Linked DNA regions of Duganella zoogloeoides. The protein of the gene in region 2 interacts with the protein of the main gene of each other region in a pairwise test. Links are inferred from orthologs where the notes say so. Each region holds a gene or a part of one and is shown on either strand. Other genes may lie near its edges.

Region 1 (5,869 bases), 300 kb from region 2 along the record:
CCTGTTCGACAGCGAACTGCTGCTGCCGGCGATTGCGGACTCGTTCAAGAAACTCAGCCCCGCGACGCAAGTACGCAGCCCGGTCATGTTCGTGGTGTATGTCGGCAGCATCATCACCACCTTGCTGTACCTGCAGGCGCTGTTCGGCCAGGGCGAGGCGCCGGCCGGTTTCATCCTGGCGATCTCGGTCTGGCTGTGGTTCACGGTGCTGTTTGCAAACTTTGCCGAGGCGCTGGCCGAAGGCCGCAGCAAGGCGCAAGCCGCGTCGCTGCGCAACCTCAAGCAGACCGTGAGCGCCAAGAAGCTGGCCTCGCCCAAGTACGGCACCACCTGGCTGCCGCAGCCGGCCACCGATCTGCGCAAGGGTAATTACATCCTGGTCGAAGCCGGCGACGTGATCCCGATCGACGGCGAAGTGATCGAAGGCGTGGCTTCGGTCGACGAGAGTGCGATCACCGGCGAATCGGCGCCCGTGATCCGCGAGTCGGGCGGCGATTTTTCGTCGGTTACCGGCGGCACCCGCGTGCTGTCGGACTGGCTGGTGGTCAAGGTCACCGTCAATCCGGGCGAGACTTTTTTGGACCGCATGATCTCGATGGTGGAGGGCGCCAAGCGCCAGAAAACCCCGAACGAGATCGCGCTGACCATTCTGCTGGTGGCGCTCACCATCGTGTTCCTGATCGTGACCATCACCTTGCTGCCGTTCTCGCTGTTCTCGGTGCAGGCCGCCCAATCTGGCACGCCGGTCACCATTACGGTGCTGATCGCGCTGCTGGTGTGCCTGATTCCGACGACCATCGGCGGCCTGCTGTCGGCCATCGGCGTGGCCGGCATGAGCCGCATGATGCAGGCCAACGTGATCGCCACGTCGGGCCGCGCAGTGGAAGCAGCGGGCGACGTCGATGTGCTGATGCTCGATAAGACCGGCACCATCACGCTTGGCAACCGCCAGGCATCGTCCTTCGTGCCGGCGCCGGGCGTGACCGAGCAGCAGCTGGCCGACGTGGCGCAACTGGCGTCGCTGGCCGACGAAACCCCGGAAGGGCGCAGCATCGTGGTGCTGGCCAAGCAGAAGTTCAACATCCGCGAACGCGAGATGGCGTCGTTGAATGCCGTGTTCGTGCCGTTCACCGCGCAAACCCGCATGAGCGGTGTCGATATCGGGATCGGCCCTGGTGCGAGGTCCGTGCGCAAGGGCGCGGCCGACAGCGTGCGCCGCTACGTCGAGTCGCTCGGCCAGCCCAATGCCTACCCGGCCGAAGTGGGCCGCGCCGTGGACGACATCTCGCGCCGGGGCAGCACGCCGCTGGTGGTCACCGATGGCGGCCGCGTGATGGGCGTTGTGGAACTGAAGGACATCGTCAAGGGCGGCATCAAGGAGCGTTTCGGTGAGCTGCGCCGCATGGGCATCAAGACCGTGATGATCACCGGCGACAACCAGCTGACCGCCGCCGCCATCGCCGCCGAAGCGGGCGTGGACGACTTCCTGGCCGAAGCCACGCCGGAAGACAAATTAAAGCTGATCCGCAAGTACCAGGCCGAAGGCCGCCTGGTGGCGATGACCGGCGACGGCACCAACGACGCCCCGGCGCTGGCGCAGGCCGACGTGGCGGTGGCGATGAACTCGGGTACCCAGGCGGCCAAGGAAGCCGGCAACATGGTCGATCTCGATTCGAATCCGACCAAGCTGCTGGAGATCGTCGAAATCGGCAAGCAGATGCTGATGACGCGCGGCGCGCTGACCACGTTCTCGATCTCGAACGACATCGCCAAGTACTTCGCCATCATCCCGGCGGCCTTCGTGGGCACGTATCCGCAACTGAAGGCGCTCGACGTGATGCAGTTGGCCAGCCCGTCGTCGGCGATCATGTCGGCGGTGATTTTCAATGCCTTGATCATCGTGGTGCTGATCCCGCTGGCGCTAAAAGGCGTGAAATACCGGGCCATCGGCGCGGTGGCGCTGCTGCGCCGCAACCTGCTGCTGTATGGGCTGGGCGGGATCGTGCTGCCGTTCGTAGGCATCAAGCTGATCGACATTGTGCTGGCGGCATTACATCTCGTATAACAACCACCTGCCTTCGATCCGTCATTCCCGCGACAGCGGGAATCCATAGACACTGCGATTGGTCGCAGCTTGCGCCCACGCTGGCACTGCTCAACTATTCCATGGATCCCCGCCTGCGCGGGGATGACGGATTCAGAGCTAACTTAAATAACTGGAGCTGTCATGACATCCCACTTCCGCCCCGCCTTTGTGATCTTCGGCGCCCTCACCATTATCTGCGGCGTGCTGTACCCGCTCGCCGTCTCCGGCGTCGCCGCCACCGTGTTCCCGGCGCAAGCGGCCGGCAGCCTGGTGCAGGTTGACGGCAAAACCGTCGGCTCGTCGCTGATCGGCCAGTCCTTCAGCTCACCGAAGTACTTCTGGGGCCGTCCGTCCGGCACCGGTCCGATGCCCAATAACGGCGCCGGTTCGTCCGGCACCAACCTTGGCCCCACCAACGCGGCGCTGATCGATGCCGTCAAAGGCCGTATCGAGGCCCTCAAGGCGGCCGATCCGGCCAACACTGCGCCGATTCCCGTGGACCTGGTCACCGCGTCGGCCAGCGGCCTCGATCCCGAGATCAGCCCGGCCGCCGCCCGCTACCAGGCCGCGCGCGTGGCCGCCGCCCGCCAGTTCAACACCAACCAGGTGCTGGCGCTGATCGAGCAGCACACGCGGCCGCAATATTTCGGCTTTTTCGGCGAGCCGCGCGTCAATGTGCTGGCGCTGAACCTGGCGCTCGACCAGACCGGCCGCTGATCAATCCAAGGTAGAATCGCCGCATGTCCATCCCCCACGAGAGTTCGCGCCCCGATCCCGACGCCTTGCTGGCGCAAGTCCAGGCGGGGGAGCGGCGCGCCGCGCGCGGCAAGCTGCGCATTTATTTCGGCGCGTCGGCGGGCGTGGGCAAGACCTACGCCATGCTGGCTGCCGCCCGCAAGCTCGAGCTTGAGGGGCATCCGGTGCTGGTCGGCGTGGTGGAAACCCATGGCCGCAGTGAGACCGCCGCCATGCTGGCCGGCCTCGACGTGCTGCCGCCGCGCGCGGTCGCGCATCGTGGCCGCGTGCTCAATGAATTCGACCTCGACGCCGCGCTGGCGCGCCACCCGCCGCTGATCCTGATGGACGAACTGGCGCACTCCAACGCGCCCGGTTCGCGCCATCCCAAGCGCTGGCAGGACGTGGAAGAGCTGCGCGACGCCGGCATCGACGTGCTGACCACCGTCAACGTCCAGCACCTGGAAAGCCTCAACGACGTGGTGGGCGGCATCACTGGCATCCGCGTGGGCGAGACCGTGCCCGACACCGTGTTCGACCAGGCCGACGAGGTGGTGCTGGTCGATCTGCCGGCCGACGAACTGCTGGCGCGCCTGAAAGCTGGCAAGGTATACCAGGCGCCGCAAGCCGAGCGGGCGTCGAAAAACTTCTTCCGCAAGGGGAACCTGATCGCGCTGCGCGAGCTGGCGCTGCGCCGCACCGCCGACCGCATCGAGGACGACGTCCGCGCCTACCGCGTGGAGCAGTCGATTGCCGACATCTGGAAAACCGGCGCCGCGCTGCTAGCGTGCGTGGGACCGAATCCGGGCGCCGAACACACGGTGCGCAGCACGGCGCGCCTGGCGGGCCAGCTCGGTACCGACTGGCACGCTATCTACGTGGAGACGCCGGCGCTGCAAAAGCTGCCGGCCGCGCGCCGCGAACAGATCCTGCGCACACTGAAGCTGGCCGAGGACCTGGGCGCCACCACCGCCGTGGTGCCGGGCCGCGACGTGGCGCTGGCGGCGGTGGAATATGCGCGCAGCCACAACCTGTCCAAGTTCGTGCTGGGCCGCTCGCGGTCATCTTTGCCATGGCAAACCCCGCACATCAAGCGCCTGGCCCGCTATGCGCCGGACCTCGACCTGGTCGAAATCGGCGCTGCCAGCATCGACACGCCGGCCGGTGCACGTACCGCCAGCACCAGCAACGCGTGGGGCGCCGATGCCACTGCCGACGCCGACCCTGGCGCCCGCGAAGACGGCTACGGCGACGGTGGCGCTGACGGGCGCGCGGCGCTGGGCCTGTCCGGCGCGCGCCTGCCGTGGATGCAGCAGCGCGCCACCGGCTATGCCGTGGCTGTCGCAGCCAGCTTCGCCATCGCACTGGCCGCCATGCCGCTGCTGGCCTGGCTGGACCTGGCCAATATCGCCATGCTGTTCCTGCTCGGCGTGCTGCTCACGGCCGTGCGGTTCGGACGCGGGCCGTCGGTGGTGGCTACTTGCGTGAGCGTGGCCTGCTTCGACTTTTTCTTTGTTTCCCCGCGCTTCGACTTTGCCGTGTCGGACTTTCAGTACGTGATCACCTTCGTGGTGATGCTGGCCGTGGGCCTGATCACCGGCCATTTGACGTCCGGCCTGCGCTTCCAGGCGCGGGTGGCGGCGCAGCGCGAAAAGCGTTCGCGCGCGCTGTACGAATTTGCCCGCGAACTGTCGGGCGCCCTGCAAACCGAGCAAATCTTCGACACCACGCGCCGCTTCATCGAAAACGCCTTCCGCGCCCGCGCCACCTTGCTGCTGCCCGATGCCGACGGCCGCCTTTTGCCGCCGCCCGCCGGCATGGCGCTCGATATCGGCATCGCCCAGTGGGCCTTCGACAACGCCGAAAGTGCGGGCCTGGGCACCGACACGCTGCCGGCCAGCACGCTGTTCTACCTGCCGCTGGTGGCGCCGATGCGCACCCGGGGCGTGCTGGCGATTGCGCCGCTGCGCCAGCGCTGGCTCCTGATCCCCGAACAACGCCAGCAGCTCGACACCTTTGCCGCGCTGGCCGCGATTGCGCTCGAGCGCGTGCACTACATCGAGGTGGCGCAGAATGCACTGGTCAACATGGAATCCGAACGGCTGCGCAATTCGCTGCTGGCGGCGCTGTCGCACGATGTGCGCACGCCGCTGACGTCGCTGGTGGGGCTGTCCGAATCGCTGGCCGGCGCCAAACCGCCGCTGCCCGACGCCCAGCGCGAGGTGGCGGTGGCGCTGCACGACGAGGCGCTGCGCATGAGCGCCATGGTGGCCAATCTGCTCGACATGGCGCGCATCCAGAGCGGCGAAGTGAAATTCAATTTGCAGTGGCAGCCGCTCGAAGAAGTGGTAGGCAGCGCCTTGCGCGCCAGCGGTTCGCAACTGACCGGCCACCACGTGCGCGCCGAGCTGCCCAAGGACCTGCCGCTGCTGCGCTACGATGCCGTGCTGATCGAGCGGGTGCTGGCCAACCTGGTGGAAAACGCCGCCAAGTACACGCCGCCCGGTTCCACCATCGCCATCGCCGCCGCGCTGCACGGCCAGTGGATCAATATTACCGTGGCCGACGACGGCCCCGGCTTGCCGCCGGGCCGCGAGGAAGCGATCTTTGAAAAATTTACGCGGGGCGAACGCGAGTCGGCCAAGCCGGGTGTTGGCCTGGGGCTGGCGATCTGCCGCGCAATCGTGGAGGCGCACGGTGGCCGCATCAGCGCCGCCGCGCACGCTTTACCATTGGGCGGCGCCGCCTTCACCTTTACCCTGCCATTGGGCACACCGCCAGCCATGCCGGAGCTGGAGCCTGAACCGGAGACCGCATGACGGAGCACATCACCACACCCACCGCCTTGCTGGTGGAAGACGAACCGCAAATCCGCCGCTTCGTGCGCGCCGCGCTGGAAGAGGAGGGCTGGCAGGTGTTCGAATCGGCTACATTGCAACGGGGCCTGATCGACGCCGGCACCCGCAAGCCGGACCTGATCGTGCTCGACCTGGGGCTGCCCGACGGCGACGGCATCGACTTCGTGCTGGACTTGCGCAAATGGTCGAC
Region 2 (7,977 bases):
GGCCACGGTCAGGTAGCTGCGGTTGTCGGTCTTGAACGACGGCAGCCATTTTTCCACGAACGCGCGGATGTCCTCCAGCATCTCGCCGGCGCTGGGCTGGGCGTCGAGGAATTCGATCACCGGTGCATCGCGTCCGGTCAGCGGGCGCAGCGACAGGTCGTAATACGGGTTGGGCAGCGCCCGTACGTCGAACACGAAATCGGCATCCATCGGCACACCCAGCTTGAAGGCGAACGATTCGAAGAACAGGGTCAGCGGCGCGTGTTCGAGCTCGACCAGGTCTTTGACCCAGGCACGCAGCTTGTTGGCGCTGAGCTCCGACGTATCGACCACGTGGCCCAGCTGCTCAATGGCCGACAGCCGTTCGCGTTCTTCCAGGATGCATTCGATCAGGGTACGGCGCGCGGCCGGGTTCTGGCCCGGGCGCAGTTCGTGCGACAGCGGGTGGCTGCGCCGCGTTTCGGAAAAACGCGCCACCAGCGAATGGGTGTTAGCAGTGAGGAACATCACGCGCACGTCGTGGCCTTCCTCGCGCAGGTGCGCCACATCGGTGGGCAACGTGGCCAGCGATTCGGCGCTGCGCGCATCGACCGCCACCGCCAGCGAACGCAAGCCTTCGCCCACCAGGGTGGAGACCAGGTGCGGCAGCAGGGCAGGCGGCAGGTTGTCAACGCAGTAGTAGCCGAGGTCTTCCAGGACATTGAGGGCCACCGATTTGCCGGAACCGGAAATTCCGGTGATGAGGACGATACGCATAACTCAGTCTCCGCTCATGGCGAGGCGTTGGTGAAGCAGGGAATTCGCAGAGCATCGCTCTGCGCCTGCGTAACGGTTGCGCCATGCTTGGCGCGACTCCTTAGCAACATTCAATCTCCACTCATTGCCAGTCGTTGCCGCTCCATGAACTCTTGCAGGGTGTCGATCCCGCGTAGTTGCAAAATAGTGTTGCGCACGGCCGCTTCGAGCAGCACGGCGATGTTGCGGCCGGCCGCCACGGGAATCACGACCTTGCGGATCGGCAGGCCCAGCACGTCTTCGGTGGGGAACTGGAACGGCAGCCGTTCGACTTCTTCTTCCTGGCCGCCGCGCTTGACCAGGTGCACGATCAGTTTCAGGCGCATCTTGCGCCGCACGGCCGTCTCGCCAAAAATGGCCTTGATGTCGAGCAGGCCCAGGCCGCGCACTTCCAGCAGGTTTTGCAGCAGGGCCGGGCAGCGGCCTTCGATCATATTGGGGGCGATGCGCGAAAATTCCACGGCATCGTCGGCCACCAGGCCGTGCGAACGTGAAATCAGCTCCAGGCCCAGTTCGCTTTTGCCGAGGCCCGAGTCGCCGGTGATCAGCACGCCCACGCCCAGTACGTCCATGAACACACCGTGCATGATGATGCGCTGCGCCAGTTTCTTCGACAGGTACACGCGCAGGAAGTCGATCACCTGCGCGGCCGGCAGCGGCGTGGAGAACAGCGGGATATTTTTTTCGTCGCAAATGGCCAGGATGTCGGGCGGCGTTTCCAGCCCCTGCGCGACGATCAGCGCCGGCGGATTACCGCCGATCAGTTCGCCAATCAGGTGGGCGCGCGTGAGCGACTTCAGGCGCTGGTAGTAATTGATTTCCTGGTGGCCGAAGACCTGGATGCGACCCGGGTGGATCATGTTCAGGTGGCCCACCTGGTCGGCGGCCGAAGCGACATCGCCGGAAATGAGGCGCTCGCCGCCGGGAAAGCCGGCAAACCAGCCAAGCTGCAAACTTTCGCGATTGTCGTCGTACAGGCGTTGTATCGTCAGCGGGGTTTGCAGCATGGGCATCGTGGTCCGAATCAGGAGAGGGAGAGCCTAGTGTACTGCAAGTTGCTGGCGGCGGATCAACCCGCAGCTTGCAGGCTGGGCAGCCAGTTGATGATGCGCGAGTGCACCGATTTCGGATCGGGATCCGTGGTCAGCGCGGTGCGGAACGCATCATCGGAAAACATTTCCGCGATCTCGGACAGGATTTCCAGGTGTTGCTGGGTCACGTGATCGGGGATCAAGAGGAAAAACAACAGGTTGACCGGCTTGCCATCGGGCGACTCGAACGGAATTGGCTCCGACAGGCGGACAAACGCAGCCAGCGGCGACTTCAGGCTTTTCATGCCCTTGATGCGCCCGTGCGGTACGGCCACCCCGTGGCCGAGACCGGTGGAACCGAGCCGTTCGCGGGCGAACAGGTTGTCCGACACGGTCGAGCGGGCGATGCCGCAGTTGTTTTCGAAAATCAGGCCAGCTTGCTCAAAAGCACGTTTTTTGCTGGACACTTCCAGGTCCAGCAGGACGTTTTCGAGAGAGAGAATTTTGCTCAGGTTGTTCATATGACGACAATAGTGTTGCGGCGCACGGCCCGAATTATAGGCTTGTTTGTGCGCCGTGTAACATGAAATCGCTCGCGTCCGAGTTGTATTTCAATCAATGGACCGAAACCTCGGGCCGACCCGTCATCATACGCCTGATTTATGCAGAAGCTACCATCGCAGCGAGGCGATGCGGCTTGCCTGCCGTGATCAGTATTTATTGCCGGGCGCCGCGCAGGTTGGGCGGATTGCGGCCGGTGCTGAAGTTGCTGCGCCACGGGTTGATGTCCAGGCCCCCGCGCCGCGTGTAGCGGGCATAGACGGCCAGTTGCTGCGGCGCGCACTGGCGCAGGATATCGACAAAGATGCGTTCGACGCACTGCTCGTGGAATTCGTTGTGCTCACGGAAGCCGATCAGATACTTGAGCAAGCTTTCCTGGTCGATTTGCGGACCGCTGTAGTGGATTTGCACACTGGCCCAGTCCGGCTGGCCGGTGACCAGGCAATTCGACTTGAGCAGGTGCGACACGAATTTTTCCTCGACCGGTTCCTCGTCCAGCGCCGCCTTCAATAGTTCCGGGGCCGGGCTGTAGTAATCGATCTCGATGTCGAGGCGGTCGAGCAGCAGGCCGTCCAGCTCGCCCATGGCGACCTTGTCGAAGCCGTCGGGCTGGGTCAGCACGATGTGGATGGATGCGCCCACCGCTTTCGACAGGTCTTGTTGCAGCAGCGCGTGCAGCGCATCGACGCTTTCCAGCCGCGTCTGGTTGAACGAGTTCAGGTACAGCTTGAACGATTTCGATTCGATGATGTTGGGCGAATCGGCCGGCACCGTGATGCGGGCAATGGCCACCTGCGGTTTGCCACGGCTGTTGAGCCACGAGATTTCGTAGGCATTCCAGATATCGACGCCAAAAAAGGGCAGTGTGCCGGACAAACCCAGCTCGTCACGCTTGCCCTGGCGCGGGATCGGGAACAGCAGTTCCGGCGCGTAATCGGTGCGGTAGGCGGAGGTTTTTCCCAGCGGGGACAAGTCGACGGTATTGGTCATGGCGGGCGTGGTGGGGTGCAGTGATGGCATTGTAAGCGCCACATTGTACTGCACCCTTTAGGGCGCTGCCGGCGCCCGTCAAGCGGCCGGCAGTGCCGCAGACGGGCTGGGCAGGTCCACGTCCGGGCACCGATCGCGGCCGCTGCCGCTGCCGTTCGCCCGGCTGTCGGAAGCGCCTTAGCCCAGGAACAGCTTGTACACCGGATTGGCCGTCTCATCCCAGTAGCGGTAACCGAGCGTGGTCAGGAACTGGCCGAACTGGTCCATCTCGCCCGGCGGCACCTGCAAGCCGATCAAAATGCGGCCGACGTCGCCGCCCTGGCTGCGGTAGTGGCATAGCGAGATATTCCAGTTCGGCGCCATGCTGTTCAAAAAGCGCATCAGCGCGCCCGGGCGCTCGGGAAACTCGAAGCGGTACAGCAGCTCGCTGTTGGCCAGCGCGCTCTTGCCACCGACCAGGTGGCGCACGTGGGCCTTGGCCAGCTCGTCGTGCGTGAGGTCCAGCGTGCGGAAGTCGTTCGCTTCGAACGTGCGCGCCAGCGCGCTCGATTCGCCGCGGTCGGCGATCTGCACGCCGACGAACACGTGGGCCTCGTCCTTGTCGCTGATGCGGTAGTTGAACTCGGTGACATTGCGCGGGCCGACCAGCGAGCAGAAGCGCTTGAAGCTGCCGCGCTGCTCGGGCAGGGTGACGGCAAACAGCGCCTCGCGCGCTTCGCCCAGCTCGGCCCGTTCGGCGACAAAACGCAGGCGGTCGAAGTTCATGTTGGCGCCGCAGGCAATCGTGATCAGGGTTTCGTTCTTGACCGGATTTTTCGACAGCGCCGCGCGTTCCACGTAGGCCTTGGCGCCGGCAATCGCCAATGCGCCGGCCGGTTCCAGGATGCTGCGGGTATCGGTAAACACGTCCTTGATGGCGGCGCTGATGGCGTCGGTATCGACGATGATGATGTCATCGACGTACTGTTGCGTGAGGCGGAAAGTTTCCTCGCCCACCAGGCGCACGGCAGTGCCGTCCGAGAACAGGCCCACGTCGGCCAGCGTGATGCGTTCGCCGGCCTTGATGCTGCGCGCCATCGCGTCCGAATCCATGGTCTGCACGCCGATGATCTTGATGTCGGGGCGGATCGCCTTGACGTACGCGGCCACCCCCGAGATCAGGCCGCCGCCGCCGATGGCAACGAAAATCGCGTGGATCGGTCCCGAGTGCTGGCGCAGGATTTCCATGCCGATCGTGCCCTGGCCGGCGATCACGTCCGGATCGTCGAACGGGTGCACGAAGGTCAGCTTCTGTTCTTTCTCGAGCGTGAGGGCGTGGTTGTAGGCGTCGGTGTACGACTCGCCGTGCAGCACCACTTCCACGTCGGAACCGCCGCGCGCCTTGACCGCGTCGATTTTCACTTGCGGGGTGGTGGTGGGCATGACGATCAGCGCCCGGCAGCCGAGCTTGGCGGCGGACAGCGCCACGCCCTGGGCGTGGTTGCCGGCCGAGGCGCAAATCACGCCGCGCTTGCGCTGCGCTTCGCTCAGGTGGGCCATCTTGTTGTAGGCGCCACGAATCTTGAAGCTGAACACGCTCTGCATGTCCTCGCGCTTGAAATAAATGCGGTTGTCATAGCGCTGCGACAAGGTCGGCGCCAGTTCCAGCGGGGTTTCCTGGGCAACGTCATAAACGCGCGCGGTCAGTACTTTCTTCAGATAGTCGATAGTCATGGTCTGCAAACAAGAAAAAGAGCGATGGAGCCAGCCCCTAACTTCGGGGTCAGTGCCGACATTCGGACACGAGCTCTGCTGCTAAAAGCTGAGGCCGTGTCTAAATGTCGGCACTGACCCCGAAGTGGGGATGGTTCCGCAGTGGTCGATGCTAACTATCCGGCGGGTGACCGGGTGGAGCAGGGGCGCAGGTCCGCGCGGATGGGCATGGACCGAACTGTTCAATCGTGCGGTGTGCGGATCATTATAATGGACACCCTTATCAGACCTCAAAGAAACCGATGATCGAATCTGCAATCGCCTGGCTGCTGAACGTGATCGCTGCGCCGGAAGTGGGGCTGACGTCGGTGTTCATCATCAGTTTTATCTCGGCCACGCTGGTGCCGCTGGGCTCGGAGCCGGCCGTGTTTGCGGTGATCAAGGCCAATCCCGAATTGTTCTGGAGCGCGATTGCGGTGGCCACCGTGGGCAACACCCTGGGCGGTGCGGTCGATTACTGGATGGGCTACCAGGCCAAGCAGACCTTTGCCAAGGAGCGCAAGAGCCGCTGGTTCCACTGGCTGGAGCGCTACGGCGCCAAGACCATGTTGCTGGCCTGGCTGCCGGTGGTCGGCGATCCGCTGTGCACGTTGGGCGGCTGGCTCAAGCTGCCATTCTGGCCGAGCCTGGCCTACATGGCGGTGGGCAAGTGCCTGCGCTATCTGACCATGACCACGCTGCTGTTGTATGTGCCGGACGGCTTCTGGCACCGGATTGGACAGTTGCTGGGCTAAAACGGTGCAACCGATCCTACTGCGACAGAGGCTGGATGCTGAATTAAATTCCGCTTAAATTGCAAAGTTGAATTTTATTGCCAATAAACGGCGGTTTTTACGTAGAAAAGCCGGATTGATTGCGCGGTGAGTGTCCCTTGGTAAAGCAAGGCTGTTCCCGCGTGGTGCACCGCAATACGCTAAAATGGCAGTCCCGGGTTCAGTAGACTAGTCCAATCGCACAATGAATGCCCCTGCACAAATCCAAGCATTACTGGCGGAAACGCCCCACGGTCCGGAGGCCACGCGCCTGCGCGAAATCCCTTATAACTACACGTCGTTTTCCGATCGCGAGATCGTCATCCGGCTGCTGGGCGAGGAATCGTGGAGTTTGCTGGATGCACTGCGCGGCGCCCGCCAGACCGGCCGCTCGGCGCGCATGCTGTACGAAGTGCTCGGCGATATCTGGGCCGTGCGGCGCAATCCGTACCTGCAGGACGACATGCTGGACAACCCCAAGCGCCGCCAGGAACTGATCGACGCGCTGCATCACCGCCTGGCCGAAGTCGACAAACGCCGCCTGACCGTGGAAGACGACGGCGCAGAGAACGATGCGCACGCGCGCCAGCGCAGCGACAACGTGGTCAAACTGCTGCGCGCGGCCAGCAAGGCCGTGGCCGACTTCGGCGAAGAATTCAAGCAAGTGTACGACCTGCGCAAGCGCACCACCAAGGTCCTGGGCCGCTACACGGAAAAGCACAATATCTGCTTTGACGGCATGAAGCGCATCTCGCACGTGACCGACGCCACCGACTGGCGCGTCGAGTACCCGTTCGTGGTGCTCACGCCCGATACCGAAGATGAAATGGCGGGCCTGGTCAAAGGCTGTATCGAGCTGGGGCTGACCATCATCCCGCGCGGCGGCGGCACCGGTTATACCGGCGGCGCAATTCCCCTGACGCCGATGTCGGCCGTCATCAACACCGAAAAGCTGCTCAACATGGGCGCGGTGGAAATGAAGGTGCTGCCTGGCCTGGACCAGGAATACGCAACGATTTACACCGGCGCCGGCGTCATCACCAATAAAGTGTCGGAAGCGGCCGAGAAGGCCGGTTTCGTGTTCGCGGTCGATCCGACCTCGGCGCACGCGTCGTGCATCGGCGGCAATATCGCCATGAACGCGGGCGGCAAGAAGGCCGTGCTGTGGGGCACCGCGCTCGACAACCTGGCCTCGTGGCGCATGGTCGATCCGAACGGCGACTGGTTAGAGGTCACGCGGCTCGACCACAACTTGTCGAAAATCCACGATACGCCGCTGGCCCGTTTCCAGCTCGAGTGGACCCATCCGAACCGCCTGGGCGAAGCCAAGGGCGCGCCGTTCAAGACCGAGATCCTGGAAATCGAAGGCCGTAAATTCCGCAAGGAAGGCCTGGGCAAGGACGTTACCGACAAGTTCCTGTCGGGCCTGCCCGGCATCCAGAAAGAGGGTACCGACGGCCTGATCACGTCGGGCCGCTGGATCCTGCACAAGATGCCGAAATTCGCGCGCACGGTCTGCCTGGAGTTCTTCGGCCAGGCCCGCGACGCGATTCCGTCGATCGTTGAAATCAAGGATTACCTCGACGGCCTGCCGGCCACCGGCGAACAATTCAAAACCCTGCGCCTGGCTGGTCTCGAGCACCTGGACGAGCGCTACCTGCGCGCGGTCGGCTATGCCACCAAGTCCAAGCGCGGCGTGCTGCCGAAAATGGCGCTGTTCGGCGACATCGTCGGCGACGATGAAAACGCCGTGGCGATTGCCGCTTCGGAAGTCGTACGCCTGGCCAATACCCGCGTCGGCGAAGGTTTCGTGGCAGTGAGCCCGGAAGCGCGCAAGAAATTCTGGCTTGATCGCGCCCGCACGGCTGCGATTGCCAAGCACACCAACGCCTTCAAGATTAACGAAGACGTCGTGATCCCATTGAACCGCATGGGCGAGTACACCGACGGCATCGAGCGCATCAACATCGAATTGTCGATCAAGAACAAGCTGCAACTGGTCGATGAACTGCAGACCTTCTTTGCCGCCGGCAACCTGCCGATCGGCAAGAGCGACGATGCCGAAGATGCGGTGGGCGACGCCGAAATGCTCGGTG

Evidence for each region. The genes of interacting proteins can lie anywhere in the genome.
Region 1: the proteins of SR858_RS23850 (region 2) and SR858_RS22630 interact in binary tests that used the Escherichia coli proteins (3 or more experiments, as listed by UniProt). The link is inferred for Duganella zoogloeoides from one-to-one orthologs.

Annotation. Positions count from the first base shown.
Region 1 is NZ_CP140152.1:5,125,640-5,131,508, reverse strand. What follows is about bases 2,432-5,840. They hold SR858_RS22630 (DUF4118 domain-containing protein), read left to right. Parts: upstream 2,432-2,826; coding sequence 2,827-5,640; downstream 5,641-5,840. Other genes in these bases: kdpE (two-component system response regulator KdpE), read left to right, coding at 5,637-5,840; kdpC (potassium-transporting ATPase subunit KdpC), read left to right, coding at 2,432-2,803. Outside these bases: potassium-transporting ATPase subunit KdpB, read left to right, coding at 1-2,065; more of kdpC, read left to right, coding at 2,228-2,431; more of kdpE, read left to right, coding at 5,841-5,869. UniProt on the Escherichia coli protein: Member of the two-component regulatory system KdpD/KdpE involved in the regulation of the kdp operon. KdpD may function as a membrane-associated protein kinase that phosphorylates KdpE in response to environmental signals.
Region 2 is NZ_CP140152.1:5,425,756-5,433,732, reverse strand. What follows is about bases 607-3,565. They hold SR858_RS23850 (PTS sugar transporter subunit IIA), read right to left. Parts: upstream 2,348-3,565; coding sequence 1,865-2,347; downstream 607-1,864. Other genes in these bases: ilvA (threonine ammonia-lyase, biosynthetic), read right to left, coding at 3,555-3,565; queF (NADPH-dependent 7-cyano-7-deazaguanine reductase QueF), read right to left, coding at 2,544-3,377; hprK (HPr(Ser) kinase/phosphatase), read right to left, coding at 867-1,802; rapZ (RNase adapter RapZ), read right to left, coding at 607-756. In the rest of the region: more of rapZ, read right to left, coding at 1-606; more of ilvA, read right to left, coding at 3,566-5,090; SR858_RS23835 (YqaA family protein), read left to right, coding at 5,372-5,863; SR858_RS23830 (DUF3683 domain-containing protein), read left to right, coding at 6,087-7,977. UniProt on the Escherichia coli protein: Seems to have a role in regulating nitrogen assimilation.